Regions from separate parts of the Streptomyces sp. NBC_00459 genome, predicted to be linked through region 2. Evidence: predicted binding sites of a transcription regulator. Region 2 holds the regulator's gene; each other region holds the start of a gene.
The links. The regulator HrcA, encoded in region 2, represses chaperone genes, less so after heat shock. The targets are predictions, from matches to a motif close to TTNGCACTCNGNNNNNCNGAGTGCNAA.
Positions count from the first base shown of each region.

Region 1: a site for HrcA is predicted at 4,120-4,146, ahead of groL (chaperonin GroEL). Genes of this name have one in related genera too.
Region 3: a site for HrcA is predicted at 3,494-3,520, ahead of groES (co-chaperone GroES). Genes of this name have one in related genera too.

Region 1 is NZ_CP107903.1:5,400,488-5,407,499, reverse strand. Features, by position in the region: gene OHN74_RS23855 (hypothetical protein) at 1-781, shown strand, start outside; gene OHN74_RS23850 (NADH:flavin oxidoreductase) at 951-2,075, opposite strand; gene groL (chaperonin GroEL) at 2,327-3,955, opposite strand; gene OHN74_RS23840 (cold-shock protein) at 4,326-4,532, opposite strand; gene OHN74_RS23835 (MoaD/ThiS family protein) at 4,985-5,260, opposite strand; gene thrC (threonine synthase) at 5,377-6,681, opposite strand; SAM riboswitch class I at 6,697-6,844, opposite strand.
Region 2 is NZ_CP107903.1:3,126,903-3,133,914, reverse strand. Features, by position in the region: gene hemW (radical SAM family heme chaperone HemW) at 76-1,308, shown strand; gene OHN74_RS13640 (DUF3097 domain-containing protein) at 1,322-2,179, opposite strand; gene OHN74_RS13635 (MBL fold metallo-hydrolase) at 2,211-2,999, opposite strand; gene hrcA (heat-inducible transcriptional repressor HrcA) at 3,277-4,293, shown strand; gene dnaJ (molecular chaperone DnaJ) at 4,294-5,427, shown strand; gene OHN74_RS13620 (nitronate monooxygenase) at 5,538-6,617, shown strand; gene OHN74_RS13615 (16S rRNA (uracil(1498)-N(3))-methyltransferase) at 6,614-7,012, shown strand, end outside.
Region 3 is NZ_CP107903.1:6,082,179-6,089,190, forward strand. Features, by position in the region: gene OHN74_RS26935 (THUMP-like domain-containing protein) at 23-1,207, opposite strand; gene OHN74_RS26940 (polysaccharide deacetylase family protein) at 1,298-2,224, shown strand; gene OHN74_RS26945 (polysaccharide deacetylase family protein) at 2,221-3,018, shown strand; gene OHN74_RS26950 (hypothetical protein) at 3,009-3,428, opposite strand; gene groES (co-chaperone GroES) at 3,665-3,973, shown strand; gene groL (chaperonin GroEL) at 4,095-5,720, shown strand; gene OHN74_RS26965 (ester cyclase) at 5,862-6,569, opposite strand; gene OHN74_RS26970 (SDR family NAD(P)-dependent oxidoreductase) at 6,671-7,012, opposite strand, start outside.

The sequences.
Region 1 (7,012 bases), 2.3 Mb from region 2:
GGGCAGCTCGCTCACCGCGCCGTTCGCCGTCACCAACACCGGCAACGAGCCCGCGCAGGGCTTCAGCGTGCGGATGTGGGCGACGTACGGCCTGGAGTTCGCGACGAAGTACCCGCAGTGCGCATACACGCCGACGGGCGGTGCGGGCGAGGCCGCTCCGATGACGGTGGTCACCTGCGCGTTCGACACGGTCATCGCGCCGGGTGTCACTGTCGAGCTGCCCGCGCCGCTGAAGCTCGACGTCGCTGACCACGCCCTGTACGAGCTCTTCGGCTACTCCGTAGAGCCGGGGGCGGGCGCCACCGACATCCAGGCCGACGACAACTCCAGCTCCTGGCCCATCGAGGTCGTCAACACGGCGGACTTCGCGGTGCGCGGCGACTCGGTCCGCGGCAAGGCCGGTTCGAAGGTCACGGCCACACTCCGTTTCCTGAACAGAGGTCCGGCCTGGGTCGGTCACGTCGGCTCGGGCGACCCGGCCGCGGTCGTCTCGTTCTACGTGCCGAAGGGCACGGCCGCCACAGCCGTCCCGGACCTCTGCGAGCCACGCACGCTGGAGGGCGGCTCCCTGGAGGAGCGGCTCGGCGCCCCGCGCTATGACTGCTACCTGCCACTGTGGGTCAAGCAGGACTCGAAGACCGTCCTGCCGTTCCAGCTGATGATCAACCGGGTGGTGCCGGGTGTGACCGGTAAGGTCGTCGCCCACCCCGATTGGGGCCCGTCGTTCCCGTTCGACCCGAAGCCGCGGAACAACACGGCGCAGGTCGTGGTGAACCCGTAGCCGCCCGCATCTCCGCGCCGGGGGCGCTCCGCTGACGCGGGGCGCCCCTGGGCGTTTCGGTCGTGCGACGCCGCGCTCGACCGGTGCCGGGGCTGCGGACAGTGCGCGGTCGGGGCACGAACTCCGCAGCTCAAAGGCAACTGCATTGCTTCTGGGCCGTGATTACGGGCTAGCTCAACGACCCCAGCGCCGACGCCTCGTAGGCCTTCAGCTCGCCCGTCCTGTCCTCCAGGACCTTCGCCGCCCACTCCGGGTCCTGGAGCAGCGCGCGGCCCACGGCCACGAGGTCGAACTCCTCGTTCTCCAGGCGGTCCAGGAGGTCGTCGATGCTCTTGACCGGGGAGCCCTCGCCCGCGAAGCCGTTGATGAAGTCGCCGTCGAGGCCGACCGAGCCGACGGTGATCGTCGGCTTGCCGGTGAGCTTCTTGGTCCAGCCGGCCAGGTTGAGGTCCGAGCCGTCGAACTCCGGGAGCCAGTAGCGGCGCGTGGAGGCGTGGAAGGCGTCGACGCCGGCCGCCGCGAGCGGGGTGAGGATCGACTCCAGCTCCTCGGGGGTCTCGCCGATGCGGGCGTCGAAGGCACCCGACTTCCACTGCGAGTACCGGAAGATGATCGGGAAGGACTCGGACACCGCCTCGCGTACGGCGGCCACGATCTCCGTCGCGAACCTCGTACGGGCGACCGGGTCACCCCCGTACGCGTCGGTGCGGCGGTTGGTGCCGGACCACAGGAACTGGTCGATCAAGTAGCCGTGGGCGCCGTGCAGTTCGACTCCGTCGAAGCCGATGCGCTCGGCGGCCACCGCGGCCTCGACGAACGCGTCGATGACGTCGTCGAGGTCCTCCTGGGTCATCTCCTTGCCCGCACCGGCGGTGCCGTCCAGCCGCAGACCGGACGGGCCGACCGGCGGGGCGTCGGCGAACGGGGGCTGCCCGGCCTCCCTGACCATGCCGATGTGCCACAGCTGCGGCACGATCCTCCCGCCGGCCGCGTGCACGGCGTCGGCGACCTTCGCCCAGCCCGCGAGCTGCTCCTCGCCGTGGAAACGGGGGACGCCGTCGCTGTCACCGGCGGATTCGTGTCCGACGTAGGTGCCCTCGGTGACGATCAGGCCGACCCCGGCGCCCGCGCGGCGCGAGTAGTACGAGGCCACGTTCTCGCCGGGGACCCCACCGGGCGAGAACTTGCGCGTCATCGGCGCCATCACGATCCGGTTCGGCACGGTCAGACCGTTCAGCGTGACGGGGCGGGAGAGGATCTGGGCCGCGCGGGAGGTCTGGGTGGGGGCTGTCACGTGGGGCTCCTCGGGAGCAGACGGGGGAGACGGGGAGATCGGGTGAGATGAACGGCAGTGCAATTGCTTGCATGTGCATCAACTACGGCCGTCCGGCCCTCCATTCCGGCCCGCCCCGGACGTCTGCTGTGATCCCGGTCACTGCGCGCGCCGCCAACTGGGAAGTCCCGCAAACGCCCGAGGGCGGCACCCTCCCCGTAAGGAGAAGATGCCGCCCTCGGTACGAAGGACGGTGATCAACCAGAGGTCGATCAGAAGTCCATGTCACCGCCCGGCATGCCGCCACCGGCGCCCGCGCCGGCACCGGCCTTCTCCGGCTTGTCGGCGATGACGGCCTCGGTGGTGAGGAAGAGCGCGGCGATGGAGGCCGCGTTCTGCAGCGCGGAGCGCGTCACCTTCGCCGGGTCGATGATGCCCTCGGCGATCATGTCGACGTACTCACCGGTCGCGGCGTTGAGGCCGTGGCCGACGGGAAGGTTGCGGACCTTCTCGACGATGACGCCGCCCTCGAGACCACCGTTGACGGCGATCTGCTTGAGCGGGGCCTCCAGGGCGAGACGCACGATGTTGGCGCCGGTCGCCTCGTCACCCGTCAGCTCGAGCTTCTCGAAGACCGAGGTGGCCTGGAGCAGGGCCACGCCACCACCGGCGACGATGCCCTCCTCGACGGCCGCCTTCGCGTTGCGAACGGCGTCCTCGATGCGGTGCTTGCGCTCCTTGAGCTCGACCTCGGTCGCGGCACCGGCCTTGATGACCGCAACACCGCCGGCGAGCTTCGCCAGGCGCTCCTGCAGCTTCTCGCGGTCGTAGTCGCTGTCCGAGTTCTCGATCTCGGCGCGGATCTGGTTGACCCGGCCGGCGACCTGGTCGGCGGAGCCGCCGCCGTCGACGATCGTGGTCTCGTCCTTGGTGATGACGACCTTGCGCGCACGGCCCAGGAGGTCCAGGGAGGTGTTCTCGAGCTTGAGACCGACCTCCTCGGAGATGACCTCGCCACCCGTGAGGATCGCGATGTCGTTCAGCATCGCCTTGCGGCGGTCACCGAAGCCCGGGGCCTTGACCGCGACGGACTTGAAGGTCCCGCGGATCTTGTTGACGACCAGGGTCGAGAGGGCCTCGCCCTCCACGTCCTCGGCGATGATCAGCAGCGGCTTGCCCGACTGCATGACCTTCTCCAGGAGCGGGAGCAGGTCCTTGACCGAGGAGATCTTGGAGTTCGCGATGAGGATGTAGGGGTCCTCGAGCGAGGACTCCATGCGCTCCATGTCGGTCGCGAAGTACGCCGAGATGTAGCCCTTGTCGAAGCGCATGCCCTCGGTGAGTTCCAGCTCCAGACCGAAGGTCTGGGACTCCTCGACGGTGATGACGCCTTCCTTGCCGACCTTGTCCATCGCCTCGGCGATGAGCTCGCCGATCTGCGTGTCGGCGGCGGAGATGGAGGCGGTCGAAGCGATCTGCTCCTTGGTCTCGACCTCCTTCGCCTGGTCGAGCAGCGCACCGGAGACGGCCTCGACGGCCTTCTCGATGCCGCGCTTCAGCGCCATCGGGTTCGCACCCGCGGCGACGTTGCGCAGTCCTTCGCGGACCAGCGCCTGGGCCAGGACAGTCGCGGTCGTCGTGCCGTCACCGGCTACGTCGTCCGTCTTCTTCGCGACTTCCTTGACCAGCTCGGCGCCGATCTTCTCGTACGGGTCCTCGAGCTCGATCTCCTTGGCGATGGAAACACCATCGTTGGTGATCGTGGGGGCGCCCCACTTCTTCTCGAGGACGACGTTTCGGCCCTTGGGGCCGAGGGTGACCTTGACGGCGTCGGCGAGCTGGTTCATCCCGCGCTCGAGACCGCGCCGTGCCTCCTCGTCGAACGCGATGATCTTGGCCATGTGAAGTGGTCCTCCCGGACTGGGGTGGATTGCTCCGGACCGCGCTGGCGCCCGCGACGGACGGCCTGCCTGCCCTGGTGGTTCCTTGCACCACCTGGCCTGCGGGCCTCACCCACCCGGTCCTTCAGTTGTCACTCTCACCTTCAGAGTGCTAACGCCAATGATTAGCACTCGCCCCTGCCGAGTGCAAGCGGCTCTCGAAGATCCGCAGGTGAACAGGGGGGTACCTACGGGCCGGTAGCCGTGCCGCCGGGCATGGAGACGGACATGCCGATGGGCCCGCACTCCGTGAGGTCCCACGAAGTACGAGCCCATCGAATCCTTCAACGAAGGAAGAAGAACGTCGCTTGCGGTGCGCCGGCGCGTTGCTTCAGCTGGTCGCCAGACGGACCATGTCCGCCTGCGGCCCCTTCTGGCCCTGCGAGATCTCGAAATCGACCCGCTGACCTTCCTCGAGGGTGCGGTAGCCGTCCATCTGAATCGCGCTGTAGTGGACGAAAACATCCGCACCACCGTCGACCGCGATGAAGCCGTACCCCTTCTCCGCGTTGAACCACTTGACGGTGCCCTGAGCCATGCCTAACTCCCCTATTACTGGCCCTTGCACGGATCCGCACTTCGCGAATCCGGGTCAGACCTCACCCCCCCAACCGGTGGAGGTGTGCGCCGGAACGCGTCGACCGCGGCCGAATGTATCTGTCCAACTGCCCTCTGCAACAGGTCAATCGGACGAGAAATCCGGGCACGCCAGGTCAGTAAATATGCGGAGAATTCACGCGGATTCAGGGCAACCCGGGCCCCACAAAGAGAACAAAAAACGCAAAAGGCCTGCACACTTTGGCTACTTCTCGTTGGGTGCACGGCAGGAATTAATACGCGTGTGACGAGCGAAGTGGTGCGGCTTCCCCAACTGTACCGCGCTCAACCATACAGAATTGCCCCCTCCGCTTCTCTCACGGAGGGGGCAATTCGATGAACTCTCGGTAATCGATGTTACCGACGGTTACTACTCGCGGGTATCAACAGGTCTCAGCCGCCGGCGACGGCCGGAATGATCGACACACCGGCACCGTCCGGCGTCGCCGTCTCCAGCCCCTGCTCGAAACGGACGTCGTCGTCGTTGACGTACACGTTGACGAAGCGCCGCAGCTTGCCCTGGTCGTCGAGCACCCGGGCGGCGATCCCCGTGTGGTTCTTCTCCAGATCGGCGATGACCTCGGCGAGGGTCCCGCCCTCTGCGGCCACCTCGGCCTGTCCACCGGTGTAGGTGCGGAGGATGGTAGGGATGCGGACAGAAACGCTCACGGTGAAAACCTCCGGTCAGGTGACATACCTAGGGGCGCGGGGCTGTGCTGAATGTGCGGCTACCGCCGCGTGTGCGCGACCAGCCCCCACGGGCCCGCGGACGAACGAAATACCTCTTACGCGAGTCCGGCCGCGTGGAACGACTCAAGGCTGGGCCGAATGGTCGCGGTCAGGCCGACATCGGCCACCGCGTCCAACGTCTTCAGACCGTCCCCGGTGTTCAGCACAACAGTGGTGAGGGTCGGGTCCAGCAACCCGTTCTCGATCAGCTTCTTCGCCACACCCACGGTCACCCCACCGGCGGTCTCCGCGAAGATCCCCTCCGTGCGCGCGAGCAGCCGAATCGCGTCGACGACCTGCTCATCGTTGACGTCCTCAACCGCTCCCCCCGTCCGCCGCGCGATGTCCAGCACGTACGGCCCGTCCGCCGGGTTGCCGATCGCCAGCGACTTGGCGATGGTGTTGGGCTTCTGCGGCCGTACGACGTCGTGCCCGGCCTTGTAGGCCACGGACACCGGCGAGCAGCCCTCCGCCTGGGCGCCGAAGATCTTGTACGGCTTGTCCTCGACGAGCCCGAGCTTGATCAGCTCCTGAAGACCCTTGTCGATCTTCGTGAGCTGCGACCCGGAGGCGATGGGCACGACGAGCTGGTCGGGCAGCTGCCAGCCGAGCTGCTCGCAGATCTCGTACGCCAGGGTCTTGCTGCCCTCCGCGTAGTACGGGCGCAGGTTGACGTTGACGAAGCCCCAGCCCTCGCCGGCCGGGTCGCCGATCAGCTCGGAGCAGAAGCGGTTCACGTCGTCGTAGTTGCCCTCGATGCCGATGAGCTCGCCGCCGTACACCGCGGCCATGACGACCTTGCCCTGCTCCAGGTCGTGCGGGATGAACACGCAGGAGCGGAACCCGGCGCGGGCGGCGGCGGCGCCGACGGCACCTGCCAGGTTGCCCGTGGAGGAGCAGGAGAGGGTGGTGAAGCCGAAGGCACGGGCGGCCTCGATGGCCTGGGCGACGACCCGGTCCTTGAAGGAGTGGGTCGGGTTGCCGGAGTCGTCCTTGACGAAGAGCTTGCCGACGTCGACACCCAGCTCACGGGCGAGATTGTCGGCCTTGACGAGCTTGGTCCAGCCGGGGTTGATGTTCGGCTTCTCGGCGACGTCCGCGGGGACGGGCAGAAGGGGCGCGTAGCGCCAGATGTTCGCGGGTCCCGCTTCGATGCGCTTGCGGAGTTCCTCGGTGTCGGCCGCCGAGTGGACGGCGAAGTCGTAGGCGATCTCCAGCGGGCCGAAACACTCCTCGCAGGCGAACACCGGACCGAGGGGGACTCGGTGACCGCATTCACGACAGGAGAGTGCGGCGGCGGGACCGAGATCAACAGGGGTGACGGAGCCGGAAGTGGTGCTCTCGACAGTTTGCGCAGCCATGGAGGCGAAGCCCTTTCCTCATCTTCCTCACGACGCGTTTCGCCATGAGACGGATTTGGCACCTTCCCGAGCCGGGGTCCTCGCCACATGAGATGCGACAGGATCGGCTGGAGGGTTGCCGGGGCTTCATCGGGCCGTATCCCTCTGCCCCTCTGGATGAGCGGTATGAAGTTGTGAGGTTGTGAACACCGGTGACCTCGGACATGCGATGGTCACCCGCGTTGTTCAAGACTGTAACCGAAGGCTTGGATGGTGGTGGGAGCCGTCCGAACCGCGAGATACCGCGACATCAGCCGCTGCCGCGGCGGGTCGCGCTTCTCCCCATGCAACG
Region 2 (7,012 bases):
CTCGCGCCCGGGGTGTCGGGCAGGGCATCGGGTCCGTCGGACGGGCCGCCTCGCCGGTGCTGGACAATGGAGGACATGCCCTCCGCACTCCCCGACGGCGAACCCGTCCCCGAAGACGGTGCCCTGCCCGCCCCCGCGCTCGCCGGGGCCGCGGACCGTCCTCTCGGGTTCTACCTCCATGTCCCGTACTGCGCGACCCGCTGCGGCTACTGCGACTTCAACACCTACACGGCGACCGAGCTGCGCGGCACGGGCGGTGTGCTGGCCTCCCGCGACAACTACGCGGACACCCTGACCGACGAGGTACGGCTGGCGCGCAAGGTGCTGGGCGACGACCCGCGGCCGGTCCGCACGGTGTTCGTCGGAGGCGGTACGCCCACTCTGCTGGCCGCCGACGATCTCGTACGGATGCTGCGCTCGATCCGCGACGAGTTCGGCCTCGCGGCGGACGCGGAGGTGACGACGGAGGCGAATCCGGAGTCGGTGGACGAGCGGTATCTGGCCACCCTGCGCGAGGGCGGCTTCAACCGGATCTCGTTCGGGATGCAGAGCGCGAAGCAGCACGTGCTGAAGGTGCTGGACCGTACGCACACGCCAGGGCGCCCCGAGGCGTGCGTGGCGGAGGCGCGGGCCGTGGGGTTCGAACATGTGAACCTCGACCTGATCTACGGCACCCCCGGGGAGTCCGACGACGACTGGCGGGCCTCACTGGAGGCGGTGCTCGGGGCGGGGCCGGATCACGTCAGCGCGTACGCCCTGATCGTCGAGGAGGGGACGCAGCTGGCTCGGCGTATCCGCCGGGGCGAGGTGCCGATGACCGACGACGACGTGCACGCGGACCGGTATCTGATCGCGGACGAGGTGCTGGGCACGGCGGGTTACGAGTGGTACGAGGTGTCCAACTGGGCGACCTCGCGGGCAGCCCGGTGCCTCCACAACGAGCTGTACTGGCGCGGCGCCGACTGGTGGGGCGCGGGGCCCGGGGCGCACAGCCATGTGGGGGGCGTGCGGTGGTGGAACGTGAAGCATCCGGGAGCGTACGCCGGGGCGCTCGCGGCGGGGCGGTCGCCGGGGGCGGGGCGTGAGGTGCTGTCGGAGGAGGACCGGCGGGTGGAGCGCGTTCTGCTGGAGCTGAGGTTGCGGGAGGGCGTGCCGTTGGCGCTGTTGCGCTCCGCCGGGCTGGTGGCTGCGGGGCGGGCGCTGGGGGAGGGGCTGCTGGAGGCGGGGCCCTATGGCGAGGGGCGGGCGGTGTTGACGTTGCGGGGGCGGTTGCTGGCGGACGCGGTGGTTCGGGACCTGGTGGACTGAAGGGACCTCGTCCTCAGACTCCCCCAGAGGAGGGACCCCCGGACGGGCTGGAGTGCGGTGCCGTGACGAAGTCGATCAGTTCCTCCACGCGGCCCAGCAGCTCCGGTTCCAGGTCCCGGTACGAGCCCACCCGCGCCAGAATCGCCCGCCACACCGCCCCCGTGTTGTCCGGCCACCCCAGTTCCCTGCACACCCCCGTCTTCCAGTCCTGTCCGTGCGGGATCCGGGGCCAGCCCGGGATGCCCAGTGAGGCCGGTTTCACCGCCTCCCACACGTCGATGTACGGATGCCCGACCACCAGCGCGTGTTCGCTCGTCACCGACTGCGCGATCCGGAACTCCTTCGTGCCCGGAACCAGGTGGTCCACCAGGATGCCCAGGCGGGCGTCCGGGCCGGGAGCGAACTCGGTCACGATCGCGGGCAGGTCGTCGATGCCCTCCAGGTACTCGACGACCACGCCCTCGACCCGCAGATCGTCGCCCCACACCTTCTCGACCAGTTCGGCGTCGTGACGCCCCTCGACATAGATCCGCCCCGCCCGGGCCACCCGTGCCCGGGCACCGGGAACCGCCACCGAGCCGGAAGCGGTGCGGGACGGACGTGCCGGGGACGAAGAAGGAGACGTTCCCGGGGACGGGCGTACGAGGGTCACCGTCCTGCCCTCCAGCAGGAAGCCGCCCGGCTCCAGCGGGAACACACGGTGTTTGCCGAAGCGGTCCTCCAGGGTGACCGTGCCCGCCTCGCAGCGGATCACCGCGCCGCAGAAGCCCGTACCCGGCTCCTCGACCACCAGGCCCGGGTCTGCCGGGACCTGCGGCACGGGCTTGGGCTTCTTCCACGGCGGGGTCAGGTCCGGAGAGTACTGGCGCATTCGGATGACGATAGGAGAAGCGGTCCTGCCGTCAGTTCACCGGCTCCCGCGACACGCCGAAACGCGTTGCCAGGGCGTCCCGTTGGGCCCGTACGAACGCCGCGTCCACCACCGCGCCGTGGCCGGGTACGTACAGCGCCTCCTCGCCGCCCAGGGCGAGGAGGCGGTCGAGGGCCGCCGGCCAGCGCGACGGTACGGCGTCGGGGCCGGCCTGGGGTTCGCCCGACTCCTCGACCAGGTCGCCGCAGAAGACGACGGTCGGCGCGTCGTCGCCGCTGCCGGCACCGGGTACGACGACCACCAGGTCGTTGCGGGTGTGGCCCGGGCCGACCGTCCTCAGGAGGGCTTTCGGGCCGTCGCCCAGTTCGACCTCGACGGTGAGGTCCGCCCGGACGTGTCTGTGCGGAACGACCAGGGTGTCCGCCGCCTCCTCCGCCGCACGGACGTCCAGACCGTTGCGTACCGCGTCCGCGCACAACGCCTCGCGCCCCACTTTCCCGAATTCGCCCCCGGCGCCCTCCGCATCCTCCGCGGCCAGGACCTGCGCACCCGCGAACGCCGCCGCCCCGAAAACGTGATCGAAGTGGCGGTGCGTGAGTGCGAGAAAGTCCACACGGCGACCGGCGAGTTCCTGGGCCTCCAGGCGCAGCCTCGCACCCTCCGCGAGACTCGATCCGGCATCGATCAGCAGTGCGCCGCCCGGCCCGGTCACCAGCCCCACCGTGCAGTCCCAGACCGGCAGCCGGCACCGGCCCACCCCGGCCGCCAGGCGCTCCCAGCCCAGGTCGTGCCACCTCGGCTCTTCCCAAGTCACCTTCATACGGCGACGCTAGCCGGAGAGGCCCGACCTGTGGGCCGGACAGCTCGCGGCACACGACATCGCAGGACAGGTCGGTACACGTCGGCAGATCGGCGCAGGCCGCCCTTGCCGGGGGTGTACCCGACAGCCGTACACTGGGCCGGGGAACTCTGGCACTCGGACACGAAGAGTGCCAGGGAAGGCCAATGGAGAGCCGAAGAGCCGATGATGGCCCGGGCGGGAGAACCGGGTACCGGGTAGGCGCAACAGGGGACGACAGTAGCTGGAGGTGTGCGCGATGCTCAGTGAACGCAGGCTCGAAGTGCTGCGCGCGATCGTCCAGGACTATGTCGGCACCGAGGAGCCGGTCGGGTCCAAGGCACTCACCGAGCGGCACAACCTCGGGGTCTCGCCGGCGACCGTCCGCAACGACATGGCGGCGCTGGAGGACGAGGGCTTCATCGCCCAGCCCCACACCAGCGCCGGGCGCATCCCGACCGAGAAGGGCTACCGGCTCTTCGTCGACAGGCTCGCCGGCGTCAAGCCGATGACGGCACCCGAGCGGCGCGCCATCCAGAACTTCCTGGACGGCGCCGTCGACCTCGATGACGTCGTCGGGCGGACGGTCCGGTTGCTGGCGCAGCTGACGCGGCAGGTCGCCGTCGTGCAGTATCCGTCACTCACCCGGTCGACCGTCCGGCACGTGGAGCTGCTCTCGCTCGCTCCCGCGCGCGTGATGCTCGTGCTGATCACGGACACCGGCCGCGTGGAGCAGCGGATGATCGACTGCCCGGCGCCCTTCGGGGAGACGTCTCTGGCGGATCTACGCGCGCGGCTCAACAGCCGGGTCGCGGGCCGCCGTTTCGCGGATGTGCCGCAGCTCGTGCAGGACCTCCCGGAGGCCTTCGAGGCGGAGGACAGGGGAGCCGTCGCGACGGTGCTCTCCACCCTCCTGGAAACGCTCGTCGAGGAGGCCGAGGAGCGGCTGATGATCGGCGGAACCGCCAATCTGACCCGCTTCGGACATGACTTTCCCCTCACTATCCGGCCGGTACTGGAAGCGTTGGAGGAACAGGTCGTACTTCTCAAACTCCTTGGTGAGGCCGGGGATTCGAGCATGACCGTACGAATCGGTCACGAGAACAAATACGAGGGACTCAACTCCACGTCCGTCGTGTCGGTCGGCTACGGTTCGGGCGGCGAGGCAGTAGCCAAGCTCGGCGTGGTCGGACCGACCCGCATGGACTACCCGGGAACGATGGGAGCGGTACGCGCAGTGGCACGGTACGTCGGACAGATCCTGGCGGAGTCCTAAGTGGCCACGGACTACTACGCCGTACTCGGCGTGCGCCGCGACGCGTCCCAGGACGAGATCAAGAAGGCGTTCAGGAGGCTCGCCCGCGAGCTGCACCCGGACGTCAACCCCGATCCGAAGACGCAGGAGCGGTTCAAGGAGATCAACGCCGCGTACGAGGTGTTGTCGGACCCGCAGAAGAAGCAGGTCTACGACCTCGGCGGTGACCCCCTCTCGCAGGCGGGTGGCGGCGCGGGCGGCTTCGGAGCCGGTGGCTTCGGGAACTTCTCGGACATCATGGACGCGTTCTTCGGAACAGCCTCCCAGCGGGGGCCGAGGTCGCGTACGCGGCGCGGCCAGGACGCGATGATCAGGCTCGACATCGAGCTCGACGAAGCCGCCTTCGGGACCACCAAGGACATCCAGGTCGACACGGCCGTGGTGTGCGGTACCTGCAGTGGTGAGGGCGCTGCGCCGGGGACCTCGGCCCAGACCTGCGACATGTGTCGCGGGCGGGGTGAGGTGTCCCAGGTGACGCGGTCCTTCCTCGGCCAGGTCATGACCTCGCGGCCCTGCCCGCAGTGCCAGGGGTTCGGGACCGTCGTTCCGACGCCGTGCCCCGAGTGCGCGGGCGACGGGCGGGTGCGGTCACGCCGGACGCTGACCGTGAAGATCCCCGCGGGGGTCGACAACGGTACGAGGATCCAGCTCGCCGGTGAGGGCGAGGTGGGACCCGGCGGTGGTCCCGCCGGTGACCTGTACGTCGAGATCCATGAGCTGCCGCACGCGCAGTTCCAGCGGCGCGGGGACGACCTGCACTGCACGGTGACCCTTCCGATGACGGCGGCGTCGCTGGGCACGAAGGTGCCGTTGGAGACGCTCGACGGGCTGGAGGAGGTCGACATCCGTCCGGGCACACAGTCCGGGCAGTCGATCCCTCTGCACGGGCGCGGAGTCACGCATCTCCGGGGCGGTGGGCGTGGTGACCTCCTGGTGCATGTCGAGGTCATGACTCCTTCGAAGCTCGATCCCGAGCAGGAGCGGTTGCTGCGGGAGCTGGCGAAGCTGCGGGGTGAGGAGCGGCCCATGGGGCAGTTCCAGCCTGGGCAGCAGGGGTTGTTCTCGCGGTTGAAGGACGCGTTCAACGGGCGCTGAGGGAGTTGAGGGAGGGGGGGCGGGCTCTCTTGGGCTGCGCCCCCAGACCCCCCTTTCGCGTTGACGGGGCCTGATTCGGACTTGTGCTGGGGACGTGACAACATGCCGTCATGTCGTCCTCCGCGCTGACCGATCTCTTCCCTCACCCGATCGTGCAGGCCCCCATGGCGGGCGGCGTCTCCGTCCCGCAGCTCGCCGGTGCGGTCGCCGAAGCGGGCGGGCTGGGGTTCCTCGCCGCCGGGTACAAGACCGCGGACGGGATGTACCAGGAGATCAAGCAGTTGCGCGGGCTCACCGGGCGGCCGTTCGGCGTGAACCTGTTCATGCCGCAGCCCGAGTATGCCGACCCGGCCGCCGTCGAGGTCTACGCCCACCAGCTCGCCGGCGAGTCCACCTGGTACGACACCGAGCTCGGCGACCCGGACAGCGGACGCGACGACGGCTACGACGCCAAGCTCGCCGTACTCCTCGACAACCCGGTCCCGGTCGTCTCCTTCCACTTCGGGGTGCCCAGCAGCGACGTACTGGACTCCCTCCGCCGCGCCGGCACCCTCACCCTGGTCACCGCGACCACCGCCGAGGAGGCCCTCGCCGTACAGCGGGCCGGTGCCGACGCGGTCATCGTCCAGGGCGTCGAGGCCGGTGGTCATCAGGGCACCCATCGTGACAACCCCGAGGCGGACGGCTCCGCCATAGGGCTGCTCTCCCTCATCGCCCAGGTCCGCGAGACCGTCGACCTCCCCCTTGTCGCCGCCGGCGGCATCATGCGCGGCAGCCAGATCGCCGCCGTCCTCGCCGCGGGCGCGAGCGCCGCCCAGCTCGGCACCGCCTTCCTCGCCACCCCGGAATCCGGCGCCCACGCCCTGCACAAGCAGGCGCTGACCAACCCCCTCTTCGTCCGTACGGAGCTGACACGCGCGTTCTCCGGCCGGCCCGCCCGGGGGCTGGTGAACCGTTTCCTGCGCGAGCACGGCCCGTACGCCCCCGCCGCCTACCCCGAGGTCCACCACCTCACCTCGCCGCTCCGCAAGAAGGCCGCCGCGTCCGGCGACGCGCAGGGCATGGCGCTCTGGGCCGGACAGGGCCACCGGATGGCCCGTGACCTGCCGGCGGGGGAGCTGGTGAGGGTGCTGGCGGACGAGACCGAGAGTGCGCGGGCCGCGCTGGTGGGCGGGGGCGAGCGTTCATGACCGCTCCAGTTTTCGTCGTCGAGAGCTTTCCCCCGCATCTCTCCGCCGCCGTCGGCGGGCCGTACGTCCTGGACGGGGCCGAAGGGCGCCACGCCGTCTCCGTGAAGCGGATGCGGGCCGGTGAGACCGTCGTCCTCACCGACGGGGCCGGGCGCTGGGCGGAGGGCGAGGTCGTCGCCGCCGAGGGCAAGGATCAACTGGTCCTGCGGCTCGGGGCGGTGGTCGAGGAAGCGGCGGAGTCCCCTCGTATCACCGTCGTGCAGGCTCTTCCCAAGGGCGACCGGGGCGAGTTGGCCGTCGAGACGATGACCGAGACAGGTGTCGACGCCATCGTTCCCTGGGCCGCCTCGCGGTGCGTCACACAGTGGCGGGGGGATCGTGGGCTGAAGGCGCTC
Region 3 (7,012 bases), 3.0 Mb from region 2:
CGAACCGCCGAACCAGCGGAGCTCAACGCACAGGGCGGCCGATCAGCATCACCGGCGCCCCCGCCACCCGAGTCAGGAAAACCGTCGCCGAGTTGGGCCCCCGGGGCTTCACCATCTTCCGGAGTTCCTCGGGCTCGACCGCCGACCCCCGCTTCTTCACGGTCAGCACTCCGACCTCCCGTTCCCGCAGCAGAGCCTTCAACTTCTTCACGCCGAAGGGAAGTCGGTCGGTGATCTCGTAGGCGGAGGCATAGGGCGTAGCCCGCAACCCGTCCGCCGTCACATAGGCGATCGTCTCGTCGATGAGCCCCCCGCCGACCTCCTCGGCCACCTCCGCCACCAGGTGCGCCCGGATCACGGCACCGTCGGGCTCGTACAAGTACCGCCCCACCGCTCGCACTTGCGGGTTCGGCAGCCCTCGGCCGACCAGAACACGCGGCCCCGGCAGCAGAGTTGCCCGCACCAGCCCGGGCTCGGTCCCGAACCAGAGCACCGCTTCCTTCACATCCCCGCCGTCGGAGATCCACTCGGCCCCTGCATCGGCGGGCACCGCCTCGTGCGGCACACCGGGAGCGATCTTCAGCGCGGCCAGCGGGGCCTTCCGTGCGGCCTCCACGGCCCACGACAACGGCGGCGAGTACGCCTCGGGATCGAAGATCCGCCCACGCCCGCCGCGCCGCGCGGGATCGACGAACAAGGCGTCGTACGAGGACGTGTCCACATCGGCGACATCCGCCTCCCGCACCTCCACCAGCTCCCCGATACCCAGCGCCTCGACGTTCGCGCGCGCGACGGCGGCCGTGAGCGGATCCCGGTCCACGGCGAGGACACGGATCCCGGCCCGGGCGAGCGTGAGGGCATCGCCCCCGATGCCGCAGCACAGGTCGGCGACTGAGGTCACGCCCAACTCCCTGAACCGGTCCGCCCGGTACGCGGCCACGCTCGCCCGCGTCGACTGCTCGACCCCGTTCGGCGTGAAGAACATCCGCCCGGCGTCCGCGGCGCCGAACTTCGCCACCGCCCGCTGCCGCAGCCGTTCCTGTCCGAGCGCCGCCGAGACCAGTTCGGCGGGATGCCCGCGGCGCAGCCGGGTGGCGACGGCCAGTTCACGGGCCGGCTCGGTACCGCGCACCTCGTCGAGGAGGGCGCGGCCCTCGGGGGTGAGGAGGGCGGCGAAGGCGGAGAGGGGTGCGGCGAGGTCGTTCACCGGCTCATTGTGGGCCAGCCGGTGGACGGAGTGCTTCCGGCGGCGGTGTCGGCCGAGTTCCCCGGTCCCGCACTGGGAAGATCCGGCACCATGCGATCAGTAGGACAAAAATACAAAAACCGGTCAATTGTCCGTGCCGGGATCGCCGCGCTCGCCGTGGCCACCCTCGCCTCCGCCTGCGCGGAAGGCGCCGTCCCGCCCAGGAGCGCCCGCCCTGCTCCCGGGCAGGAACTGCACCTCGACGCACCCCCGGCGCGTGCCCTCGACGCATACGCCCAGAAACTGCGCCGTTCCTACGCGGCCCGCGCGGCCACGGCCAAGCGCTGGGGCCTGACCGAGCCCCCGCTGACCGCACCCCCGCCCCCCACCCGCAAACCGAGGATCACCACCCGCAAGGGCTTCGAGGTGGACGACCACGAGAAACGCGGCCTGCCGCCCGTCTTCACCACGATCCCGACCCGCCACAAGATCGTCTTCCTCACGATCGACGACGGCGCCGAGAAGGATCCGGCGTTCCTGCGGATGATGAGCGACCTGAAGATCCCGTACACCGCCTTCCTCAGCGACTACCTGGTCAAGGAGGACTACGGCTACTTCAGGAAGATGCGCGACCTGGGTGTCGTACTCAACAACCACACCCTCCACCACCGTTACCTGCCCGCCCTCTCCTACGAACGGCAGCGGACCGAGATCTGCGGCATGCAGGACGTCATCAGGAAGCGGTACGGCACTCGCCCCGCCCTCTTCCGCCCGCCCTACGGCAACTACGACGAGGACAGCCTGCGCGCCGCGAAGTCGTGCGGCGTGAAGCACGTACCCCTCTGGAACGAGGAGGTCTTCGCCGACCACTGGGACTACCGCGAGTGGGACCGGGACATCCACCCGGGCGACATCGTCCTCAGCCACTTCCGCGGCAAGGGCGACGGGAAGGGCACGATGCCCGACATGGTCCGCCGCTTCATGAAGCTCGTCACGGCCAAGGGGTACGCGGTGGCCCGCCTGGAGGACTACCTGTGACCGCGCGCCCACTGGCCGCCGTACTGGCCGCCGCGCTCCTGGCGGCAACCGTCACCGGCTGCGCCCAGTCCGTGGACCCCATCGAACGCCTCGGCAGAAAGGCGGCCCACGCGGCCCGGCAGGCCACCCGTACGCACTTCCCGGCCGACGACCCGCACGCATACCGCCGCTGGGGCCTGCCGGCCCGTGTGCCCCTGGCCCCACCCCCGTCCCCCCGCCCCCGGATCCACGCGGCGGGCCCCGGTCTTCCCCCGGTCGTCGACCGGGTCCCGACCCACGACAGGGTCGTCTTCCTCACCTACGACGACGGCGCCGAACGCGATCCCCGGTTCGTCGACCTGGTCCGCGAACTGCGCCTCCCGGTCAGCATGTTCCTCACGGACAGCGTCGTGGGCCCGGGCTACGCCCACTTCGCCCGCCTGCGCGAGGTCGGCGCGAACGTCCAGAACCACACCCTGGACCACCAGGCCCTGCGAGGCCTGCCGTACGCCGGCCAGCGCGCCGAGATCTGCGGCCAGCAGGACAAACTCCGGGAACGCTTCGGCATCCGCCCCCGGCTCTTCCGCCCGCCCTACGGCACCTACGACACGACCACCCTGAGGGCGGCCGGGGACTGCGGGGTCTCGGCGGTGGTCCTGTGGACGGAGGGGGAGCGGCTCCAGGCGGGCGACATCCTCCTGGTGGGCCCGGACGACGACCTGAACGGACCGCCACTGGTCGAGCGGACGGTGAGGCTGCTCCGGGAGGTGCAGGAGAGGGGGCTGAGCGTGGGCCGCCTGGAGGACTACCTCTGACGCCTGGACCGAGTCGCCCCAGAACCGGCCGGCGGGGCGACGACCACTTCGGTGTCCGGGTCGTGGTCGGTGGCTGGAGGGCCGGCGACGACCATGGTGGCCCGGGCCCACGGCTGTTCCCGCAGCATGAACGGCAGTTCCTCCGGCAGCCGGTTCGCCACGTGCTCCCGCTGCGCGGGGGAGTCCCCGTCGCGGACGGCCGACAGGCGCTCCTGCTCGTCGAGGTCGCCCTGCATCCACACCGAGGCGTCCAGCCACGGGGCCGGCTCTCCGCGGATGACGCCCGTGCCCTCGACCCGGACGAAGTCGGCACCGGCGGGGACGGTGATCGATCCGGGCCTGCCGCGGGTGATCCAGGAGGCGGGGCGGAAGTCCACCGCCGCACGCCGGTGCAGAGAACCGGCGCTCACCCCGCCCCCGACCCGGTTCAGCGCATTCCGCGACCACCGGAAACCCCGCGCAACCGACGACGGGATTGGCACTCCGCTTGACCGAGTGCTAATCGCAGTCATAGTCTCAGGTCTGGCACTCCCCCCTGGAGAGTGCCAACAGCGACGGGCAGGTCCGGCACCCGCGACGACGGATCCACCTGGTCGCCACCTCAGACAGTTAACCCCGTGAGATCTCCGAAGGGGGAGGTCGGATCGTGACGACCACCAGCTCCAAGGTTGCCATCAAGCCGCTCGAGGACCGCATTGTGGTCCAGCCGCTCGAAGCCGAGCAGACCACGGCCTCTGGCCTGGTCATCCCGGACACTGCCAAGGAGAAGCCCCAGGAGGGCGTCGTCCTGGCCGTGGGCCCGGGTCGCTTCGAGAACGGCGAGCGCCTGCCGCTCGACGTGAAGACCGGCGACATCGTGCTGTACAGCAAGTACGGCGGCACCGAGGTGAAGTACAACGGCGAGGAGTACCTCGTCCTCTCGGCTCGCGACGTGCTCGCGATCGTAGAGAAGTAATTCACCCGGTATTACCAGCATTGCAGTGAACTGCGCCCCTGGCCCCCGCGACTCTCAACAAGCCGGGTGCTGGGGGCGCGGTTCGTTCACCCAAGTTTTCCGAGAGGGCTGAACCGCTCCTATGGCGAAGATCCTGAAGTTCGACGAGGACGCCCGTCGCGCCCTTGAGCGCGGCGTCAACAAGCTTGCCGACACTGTCAAGGTGACGATCGGCCCCAAGGGCCGCAACGTCGTCATCGACAAGAAGTTCGGCGCCCCCACCATCACCAACGACGGCGTCACCATCGCCCGCGAGGTCGAGCTCGACGACCCGTACGAGAACCTCGGCGCCCAGCTGGTGAAGGAGGTGGCGACCAAGACCAACGACATCGCGGGTGACGGTACGACCACCGCCACCGTGCTGGCCCAGGCGCTCGTCCGCGAGGGCCTGAAGAACGTCGCCGCCGGCGCCTCCCCGGCCGCCCTGAAGAAGGGCATCGACGCGGCGGTGAAGGCTGTGTCCGAGGAACTCCTCGCGACCGCCCGCCCGATCGAGGAGAAGTCCGACATCGCCGCCGTGGCCGCGCTCTCCGCGCAGGACACGCAGGTCGGCGAGCTCATCGCCGAGGCGATGGACAAGGTCGGCAAGGACGGTGTCATCACCGTCGAGGAGTCCAACACCTTCGGTCTGGAGCTCGACTTCACCGAGGGCATGGCCTTCGACAAGGGCTACCTGTCCCCGTACATGGTGTCCGACCAGGAGCGTATGGAGGCCGTCCTCGACGACCCGTACATCCTGATCCACCAGGGCAAGATCGCCTCCATCCAGGACCTGCTGCCGCTGCTGGAGAAGGTCATCCAGACCAACTCCTCCAAGCCGCTGCTGATCATCGCCGAGGACGTCGAGGGCGAGGCCCTGTCGACCCTGGTCGTGAACAAGATCCGCGGCACCTTCAACGCGGTCGCGGTCAAGGCCCCCGGCTTCGGCGACCGCCGCAAGGCGATGCTCGGCGACATGGCCGCGCTCACCGGCGCCGAGGTCATCGCCGAGGAGGTCGGCCTCAAGCTCGACCAGGTCGGCCTCGACGTGCTGGGCACCGCCCGCCGCGTCACCATCTCGAAGGACGACACGGTCATCGTCGACGGCGGTGGCGACAAGGGCGCGGTGGCCGGCCGTGTCAACCAGATCAAGGCCGAGATCGAGAACACGGACTCCGACTGGGACCGCGAGAAGCTCCAGGAGCGCCTCGCGAAGCTGGCCGGCGGCGTGTGCGTGATCAAGGTCGGCGCCGCCACCGAGGTGGAGCTGAAGGAGAAGAAGCACCGTCTCGAGGACGCCATCTCCGCGACCCGCGCCGCGGTCGAGGAGGGCATCGTCTCCGGTGGTGGCTCCGCGCTCGTCCACGCCGTGAAGGTCCTCGAGGGCAACCTCGGCAAGACCGGCGACGAGGCGACGGGTGTCGCGGTCGTCCGCAAGGCCGCCGTCGAGCCGCTGCGCTGGATCGCCGAGAACGCCGGCCTGGAGGGTTACGTCATCACCTCCAAGGTCGCCGAGCTCGACAAGGGCCAGGGCTTCAACGCCGCGACCGGCGAATACGGCGACCTGGTCAAGCAGGGCGTCATCGACCCGGTCAAGGTCACCCGCTCCGCCCTGGAGAACGCGGCCTCGATCGCCTCCCTCCTCCTCACGACCGAGACCCTGGTCGTCGAGAAGAAGGAAGAGGAAGAGCCGGCCGCAGGTGGCCACGGCCACGGCCACTCCCACTGAGCCAACAGCTCACGCAGCACGAAGAAACCCCCCGTTCCTGGCTGGAACGGGGGGTTTCTCCCTTCGCGGGCGGTCAGTGATCCCCGTACGCACGCACCCCGACTGCTCCACGCCGCGACCGCTGGGCTGCTTCGACGCTCTCTACTGCTCCAGCGAGTCCAGCGCCCCGAGCTGCCCCATCAGCCCCAGCCGGTCGTACTCCCACCAGCCCTCGACGATCTTCCCGTCCGAGTCGAACCGGTGGATGGTCGTGCCGGTCATCGAGGCCTTCCGGCCGCTGCTGGGAATCCCCATGAAGTCTCCCCGCTGAGTCCCGTTCCACGTCCAGCGGGTGCAGACCCGGTCGCCCTGGGCGATCTGCTCGTGCACGGTGAACGCGAAGTCGAAGCCCTCGCGCCACATCTCCATCTCGCGCCGGGCCGCGTCCAGCCCGACGACATCCTGCTCGTTGGACGGATCGTGGTCGTGGTAGCTCTCCACGAACAGGTCGTTGAGCGGGGGCAGTTCACCATGGGTGGCGATCACCTCGAAGAACCGCCGCGAGGAGTCCGCGCACAACTGCTCGTCCCGCACCACGTCCAGATCCGTGAACGTCGGCATCTCGTCGCACAGGGCGACCATCTCCCGGAAGATCCTGTCCGTCTCCGGAAGGTTCGAGTTCCGCATCGCTTCCTCGTACGACGGGAACTCCACGATCTCGACGAAGTGCGACGAGTCCGAGAGGTCCTTGCCGACCATCGTGTGCGTCGCGCTCCGCTTCCCTCTGGTCTGTTCGACCCAGGTGTCCATCAGCCGGTTCATCTCGTCGAACCGACTGGTTTTGCAGTCAATCAGCTGTACGAATGTCATGGCGCCGCCTCCGGCCCCCCTGGGTCCGGTACCTCTCTCCATACTCCCACCGGAGCCGCGGCACCACCTCCTCCACCAAGCCCCGCCAAGACCCGCAGATGTCACTGAGGCCCGTACTTCCGCCCCGTCTTCGACGAGATCCCGCCCAACAGGGCCCTGGGCGTCACCTTCACCACGCCCATCAGCGCCTTGTAACGCGGGTCCGGAATCGACAGCGACTTGCCCCGGGCCAGATCGGCGAGCGCCGCCGCGACCAGTTTGTCCGCGTCCAGCCACATCCAGTTCGGGATGTTGTCCGTCCCCATCCCGGCCCGCTCGTGGAACTCCGTACGCACAAAGCCGGGAGCCAGCGCCATCAGCCGCACCCCGCTCCCCGCCAGGTCCTTCGCCGCGCCCTGCGTGAACTGCACGACCCACGCCTTCGACGCCCCGTAAGTACCCCG